DNA from 2 places in the Turicibacter sp. St.80E1 genome. Region 1 is predicted to be linked to the other one. Evidence: a T-box and tRNA genes for the amino acid it is inferred to sense, from the RefSeq annotation. Region 1 holds a T-box; the other holds one or more tRNA genes.
What was found. A T-box is a leader RNA that pairs with one kind of tRNA and senses whether it is charged. The one in region 1 lies ahead of leuS (leucine--tRNA ligase), so its partner is inferred to be a tRNA-Leu.
Positions count from the first base shown of each region.

Region 1 (3,575 bases):
ATCGTCGATGGCGTTTAACACTTCCCACTTTTTGAGGCTCCACATCGGACCAATGAGTTCCTCACGAACGGCGTCACCTGTTAGTCGGTGGATAACCATATGAGGAGGAAGAATTTCGAGTTGATCAACGACTAAGTCTACATATTCGTCTTTTTCCATGAGTTTTAGTTTGCCTTTTGTTAGCATTTTGTGCATCGGTGTTCCGTCGATAACATGAAGAAGGTGTATTTTAACCCCTTGTACATCGAGTTGGGCAACTGCTTTGGCAGTTTCGAGCATCATGTCATGTGTTTCATTCGGTAAGCCATTAATGATATGGATGATGACATCAATATTTTTTGCTCGTAGTTTTTGAACTCCTTCAACTAGTGTTTGGTAGTCATGTCCGCGATTAATGAGTTTTCCTGTTTGGTCGTGCATCGTTTGAAGCCCCAGTTCTACCCATAGGTCAACTTTTTTATTCAGCTCTCCTAAATATTCAACGACATCATCTGGGAGGCAGTCTGGGCGTGTTCCGATGGAAAGGGCGACGATGTTATCATCGCATTCTAATACAGCTTCATATTTTTTTCGTAAAACTTCAAGCGGGGCATGAGTATTCGTAAAGGCTTGAAAATAGGCGATATATCCCGCTTCGGGCCATTTTTGATGCATCATTTCTTTTACTTGGTTAAATTGAGTTTTTAAATTGTCTTCCGGATTTCCGGCAAAGTCTCCACTTCCTTTTGTACTACAGAATGTGCATCCTCCATATTTAACTGTTCCATCAATGTTTGGGCATGTAAATCCTGCATTGATCATGACTTTAAATATTTTTTGATGGTATTTTTCACGTAAATGATAATTTAAGGTGTGGTATCGTTTATCAGAGTAACTATATGGAAAGGGATTATTCATCGTTTTTTCCTCCTTTAAATGCTTCGTTTATTTAGTATCTTGTCGATGATATCAAAGATAACAGGTATGCTGAACGATTCAAGCTCTCCGGATCAAGGCGGTCAGTCATTCGTTCTTGAACCGCTTGAATCTCATAAGCGCCGCTTGTTTGAAGCGGGATCTGTTCTCTAAGATTTTGGGTACTTTTCTTTTTAGTTTGGCGTTCCTTCTAATTTTTTAAGCGATTCAAAACTTATTTAGACGTCTATATTTTATCATAGAAAGGGAGGGGCAGGCACGTGATATTGTCTAAGGACGTTTTTTCCAACGGTTTTTTGTAAAAAATCTTGTTTTTTGGGTAATGTTTGATATAATTTTTTCTATAATAACCTTATAGATAGATAGAAACGATGAAAAGGATTAGTAGTAAGACGAGGCTATTAAAGAGAGCGAATGGTTGGTGGAAATTCGTATAGAGTCCCTTATGAACTCACCTTGGAGTTGCAGTTGTGAAAAGAAGTAAGAGCTGCCGCCTGTTTGGCGTTAAAACAATGAAGGGGTAAAAGCTTTTTAAGGTTAGCTTTTGCAACTAAGGTGGTACCGCGTCGATGACGTCCTTAGCTCGTTTTAAGGTACTTTTTTTTATGCTTAAAAAGGGTAACTCGCTTCATCGCTTTGTGTGTAAAAGGACTGCCGATTAAAAAGTGACAGGAATACCCTTAAATGGGTATATAGGAGGTAATGTTATGGCATTCGATCATCAACAGATTGAAAAAAAGTGGCAAAAATATTGGTTAGAAAATAAGACGTTTAAGACATCTGATGATTCTTCAAAACCAAAATATTATGCATTAGATATGTTCCCATACCCATCAGGAGCTGGACTTCATGTCGGGCATCCAGAAGGTTATACGGCAACAGATATTGTTTCACGTATGAAACGTATGCAAGGATATCGTGTCTTACACCCAATGGGATGGGATGCGTTTGGATTACCGGCTGAACAATATGCATTAAATACAGGAAATGACCCACGTGAATTTACGGATATTAATATTAATACGTTCCGTCAACAAATTCAATCGTTAGGATTCTCTTACGATTGGGATAAAGAGTTAAATACGACGGATCCAAAATATTATAAATGGACACAATGGATTTTCACACAACTTTACAACATGGGACTTGCTGAAATTAAGGACATTGAAGTAAACTGGTGTGAAGGATTAGGAACAGTTCTTGCCAATGAGGAAGTTTTAAACGTGAATGGAAAAATGGTTTCAGAGCGTGGAGAACATCCTGTTATTAAAAAACCGATGAAGCAATGGGTGCTTAAAATTACTCACTATGCTGAACGTTTATTAGAAGATTTAGAAGGTCTAGATTGGACGGAAAGCATTAAAGATATGCAACGTAACTGGATTGGAAAAAGTGAAGGGGCATTAATTAATTTCAAGGTAGATGGAACGGATGCTTCATTTGATGTTTTTACAACACGTCCAGATACTGTTTTTGGAATCACTTATGTCGTTTTAGCGCCAGAACATCCACTTGTAAGTGAAATTACAACCCCAGAATATCAAGAAGCTGTTCATGCTTATCAAGAATCATCGAAGGCAAAATCAGATCTTGAACGTACGGAATTAAATAAAGAGAAATCGGGAGTTCCAACAGGTGCCTTTGCGATTCATCCAATAACAGGTGAAAAAGTTCCTGTTTGGATTGGAGATTATGTCCTTGCAAGCTATGGAACAGGTGCGGTAATGGCAGTTCCTGCACATGATGAGCGCGACTATGAATTCGCAAACAAATATGATTTACCAATCAAGCAAGTTATTGAAGGAGACTTATCAGAAGGTGCTTTCACAGGTGATGGAGCTCACATTGAATCTGACTTTATTAATGGGATGAATAATGCTGAGGCGAAGACGGCCGTGATTGATTGGTTAGAAGCTCACGACTGTGGATCACGCAAAGTTAACTACAAATTACGTGATTGGTTATTCTCACGTCAACGTTATTGGGGAGAGCCATTCCCAGTTATTTTATGGGAAGACGGAACAATGTCTGTACTCGAGGCGGACCAATTACCACTTGAATTACCAGTAATGGATAATATTAAACCATCTGGAACAGGGGAATCACCACTTGCTAATGCAACAGAATGGTTAGAAGTTGTTCGTGAAGATGGAGTTAAAGGGCGTCGTGAAACAAATACGATGCCACAATGGGCCGGAAGTTGCTGGTACTACATTGGATATATTTTAAAACAAGGTAACGATTATGTTGGATTAAATACAGAAGAAGCAAAACAATTATTAAAAGAGTGGTTACCAGTTGACCTTTATATCGGTGGGGCAGAACATGCGGTATTACACTTATTATACGCTCGCTTCTGGCACAAAGTTTTATTTGATTTAGGAATCGTTGAGACGAAAGAACCATTCCAACGTTTATTTAACCAAGGAATGATCTTAGGGGAAAACAACGAGAAAATGTCTAAATCAAAAGGAAACGTTGTAAATCCAGACGATATCGTTGAATCACATGGCGCAGACACACTGCGTTTATATGAGATGTTTATGGGACCTCTTGATGCAGCAATCGCTTGGTCAACAGAGGGTCTTGATGGAAGCCGCCGTTTCTTAGATCGCGTATGGCGTTTATTTGTCACACCAGAGCATACATTAACAGAAAAA
Region 1 is NZ_AP039386.1:576,310-579,884, forward strand. Features, by position in the region: gene mnmL (tRNA modification radical SAM protein MnmL/YtqA) at 1-897, opposite strand, end outside; T-box leader at 1,278-1,498, shown strand; gene leuS (leucine--tRNA ligase) at 1,623-3,575, shown strand, end outside.

Region 2 (3,575 bases), 140 kb from region 1:
ATACAGATTTTCTTTTTCACGTAAACTCCCCCTTTTCACATCAGATTTAGCCTACTATTAACTATATGCATTAAAACAAAAAAATACAGTTTTCTCCGTCTATATATACAAAATTGCCATTTGCATCTTATTCAGATACCTAAAAACCACGTTTTTCCCGCTTAAATCATAAAAATCAAACCCATAGAAGCCACACCACTATGCGTGTCGTTCCTATGGGTTTGATAAGACTCCCCTCCTAAATAGACGAGATGAATGATCGGGTTCATTTATAAAATATCTGGCAATAACTCAATATAAAAATCGTTGAACTCTTCCGCCAATGAAACCTCCAACAAATCTTGGACTTTTGAATAGAGTGTAACAGATATAAATTCATCCATCGGTAAAATATAAATTGAAATCCACACTTTTCTTCCCGTACGAACTACATCATAGGTTGCTTCTTCTAATCCATAATACGTTAAAATAGGTTCACATTTTTCCTTGATAATCCTCATTGTTTCCTCTTCCGGGGCCATTAAGAAAATATCTCTCATAGCTGTTACAACGGCACGGATAGGTAGGGGTAATACAAAAAATGATAAAAAAATGGCAATCACCTGATCTAAATAGGGAAGCATGCGCTCAAGCCATGGATGATGAATTAACGCTGGCAAGAAAAAAGCAAGGGCCATTCCAAAACTAGCCACCGCATCAATCGTCCACTCCATAATTTCTGTTCTTAAAATTGGCGAATTCGCCAAACGATTCATCCTTCTTAAAATTAACATCACGGCTCCTCCAAGAACCGTCGCAAATAGCTCAAAGTAGGCAATCGGTAAAAATTGAACATCTCGTCCGCCGTGAAACATAATCTGAACATTATTTACGATTAATGCAACGGTTACCGAAACAAGAACAAATCCCTTAATCGCAATAAATAATGACTCAACTTGAGAATAACCATACGGCTGTTTTTCACTCACTGGTTTATAAAGAAGCGGAACTAATTTTAATGAAAATAAAATCATAACAAGCTCCGACGTATCATAAACCGAATCCATTAAAACAGCCTGAGACTTTGATAAAATAGCGACTAAGAGCTCAACTAGTACAAATAAAATACCCGCTCCTAAAGAAATCTTTAATGCAACCTGTTCTTTTTTCTCTTCTAGGCGTCTATTCATTTCTTTCACAACTTTCCTTTTCTACAATCTATATTGAATTATACTCGCCTCATCAAGAAAATTTGATTTTTTCTTTTTTCTATTTTAAAACAAAAATAGACAATACGACCTCTAAGTTATCCTCGATTTCTATGGTTATGATTGAACCGCTTAGAGATCTTCAATTTAAAGCTATTTCCGTGAATATGAAAACGCAAAAAAAGCGTCCCTGAGGACACCTTTCATGATATAAATTGGTGCGGGTAACAGGAGTCGAACCTGCACACCGAAGGTACTAGAGCCTAAATCTAGCGCGTCTGCCAATTCCGCCATACCCGCCATTCACTTACATTTTTATTATACCAAATTTGAGGTAAAAATCAACCCTGAAACTGCTATTTTTTCTTTAAATTTTCTTTTAAATAACTTAGGGGAAATAGCCCCTAAGTTATTAACCCCCGATCTAGTTTTTCAATTTGATCTAAAATAGGTTGTAACGCCTTTTCCTGATTGCGATAAAAAACACTTCCGCGAAGGTGTATAAATGTCCATCCGGCTCTTTCAAGAACACGTTGACGTTCCATCTCCTGTTCAATCTTTTCAACACCATAGAACGTATCGCCATCACACTCAATCGCTAATCTGTAACGCCCACTCTCAATCACAAGGTCCATCTGATATTTTCCAATAGATACTTTAGATTTAACAGCATAACCATAAGACTCTAACGCCTTTTTCACATCACACTCTAACATCGTCTCGCACTCGCGACTCACTAGTTCATACATAGGTTTCGGATGTTGACAATACGCTAATAATTCATATCTTAAATCCTCAGATGACAACTGGCTCAATGTTACCGAATGATACAGTCGCATTTGAGAACGGGCTCGACTTGCCGCAACATTGAATCGTTGCGTATACATTTTCTTATTTAATGCGTTATATCTCATATTGGGTGCGATAACAAGCGATAAAAACATCACGTCACGCTCATCCCCCTGAAATGAATAAGAATCACCACAAATAATTTGACGTTCAACCATTACCTTCTCGCCAATTGCGTCTAACAGTAACCGCTGAATTAACTTAGCCTGTTCCCCTCCTAATAACGAAATAACCCCGATACTCTTACCTTCATAATTCTTATTTTCAACACAAGACTTAATATCTTCAACAATACGGATGGCCTCGTTAAGATTCGTCTTTCGCTCATCACGCGCACCATTCTCAACGTAAATAGACATGACAGGTTGCCCGATCCGCTCTGATAACTCAGGTAACTTTAATGGAATCATCTCATTAAAATAGGCGAGCTTATTTGAAAAACCTATGATTTCAGGAACACAACGAAAATGTTCCTTTAACATCAACTTCCCTTTACTTGAAAAAACTCGACATGCAATATCATAAAGTGATGTTTTCAAATCATATGTATTGCCATTTTCAATATTATATAAATAACGATCCATTAAACTTTTAACTGAGGCATCCGAAATTCCAGGCATCACTGGACTAATCTGTTGATCGTCTCCGACAATAACCACACGCTTCCCACGCATTAATAGCGGTAAGCTCAACACATTACATTGGCTACTTTCATCAATAATTACGACATCAAATAACTCCGGATTCACCTTGAAGTTTTCAATGGCCTCCTTAGCGGGCATGATCCAAACCGGAATTGCACTTTGACACTTTTCCATTTCAAGCCTTGCCTCTCTCCTAAACTTTTGAGCTTGGCGCCCCGTTCCCTTTCCAATACGATTCATGACTTGCATCCATGTTTGCAGAGCACGATCTTCCTCTGGGGTAACCCGATTTAAAAGATTATTCCACGTCATCTTAAAAATTAATTGCTTTATAAGGGATGTTTCCTCTTTTTCAAGCATCCTAAGTTTTGTTTCTAACTCACCGCTTTTCCAATCCTCTAGTGAGTCTAAAAAGGTAACCAATTTAGCATAATCAATCATTTCTTGAAGGGTTCCAGGTAGCGGTTCTTTCACCCCTATTTTCATCGTAATTTCCGTTGCAAAAAGAGGCATTGTCCCTTTTAATACATTCAACAACTCATAAAAGTGTTGGTATTGTTCTTTCATCTGATTCAAAAATTGAATCGTTGCAATTTTCTCCGAAAATAAGGCCAAATCTTTATTAACAAGTGCATCATAAATTTCCTGACCAATCGAGTGAATCTGTTCACCGATTAAAAGTGGCTTATATTTATTTAATAATACTTGATACACATCCTGCCATCCCTTTTGTCTCATTTTATTTTTGGTCAGTTCAATAGAGTAGGAAAGCGCCTTTAAATCAGATAAATTATCATAACCAATATCCTTATATCCCGAAATAATAGGGCTTAAAAAAGCATTTAATTGCTTAATTTCCGCTAGACATTCCATAATAATCCCAAACTGTTTCATT
Region 2 is NZ_AP039386.1:711,692-715,266, reverse strand. Features, by position in the region: gene AC6I0I_RS03570 (patatin-like phospholipase family protein) at 1-20, opposite strand, end outside; gene AC6I0I_RS03565 (cation diffusion facilitator family transporter) at 270-1,169, opposite strand; tRNA gene AC6I0I_RS03560 (tRNA-Leu) at 1,404-1,487, opposite strand; gene AC6I0I_RS03555 (PDDEXK-like endonuclease domain-containing protein) at 1,592-3,575, opposite strand, start outside.
Region 2: it encodes a tRNA-Leu, which carries the amino acid that the T-box ahead of leuS (leucine--tRNA ligase) is inferred to sense. The anticodon was not compared.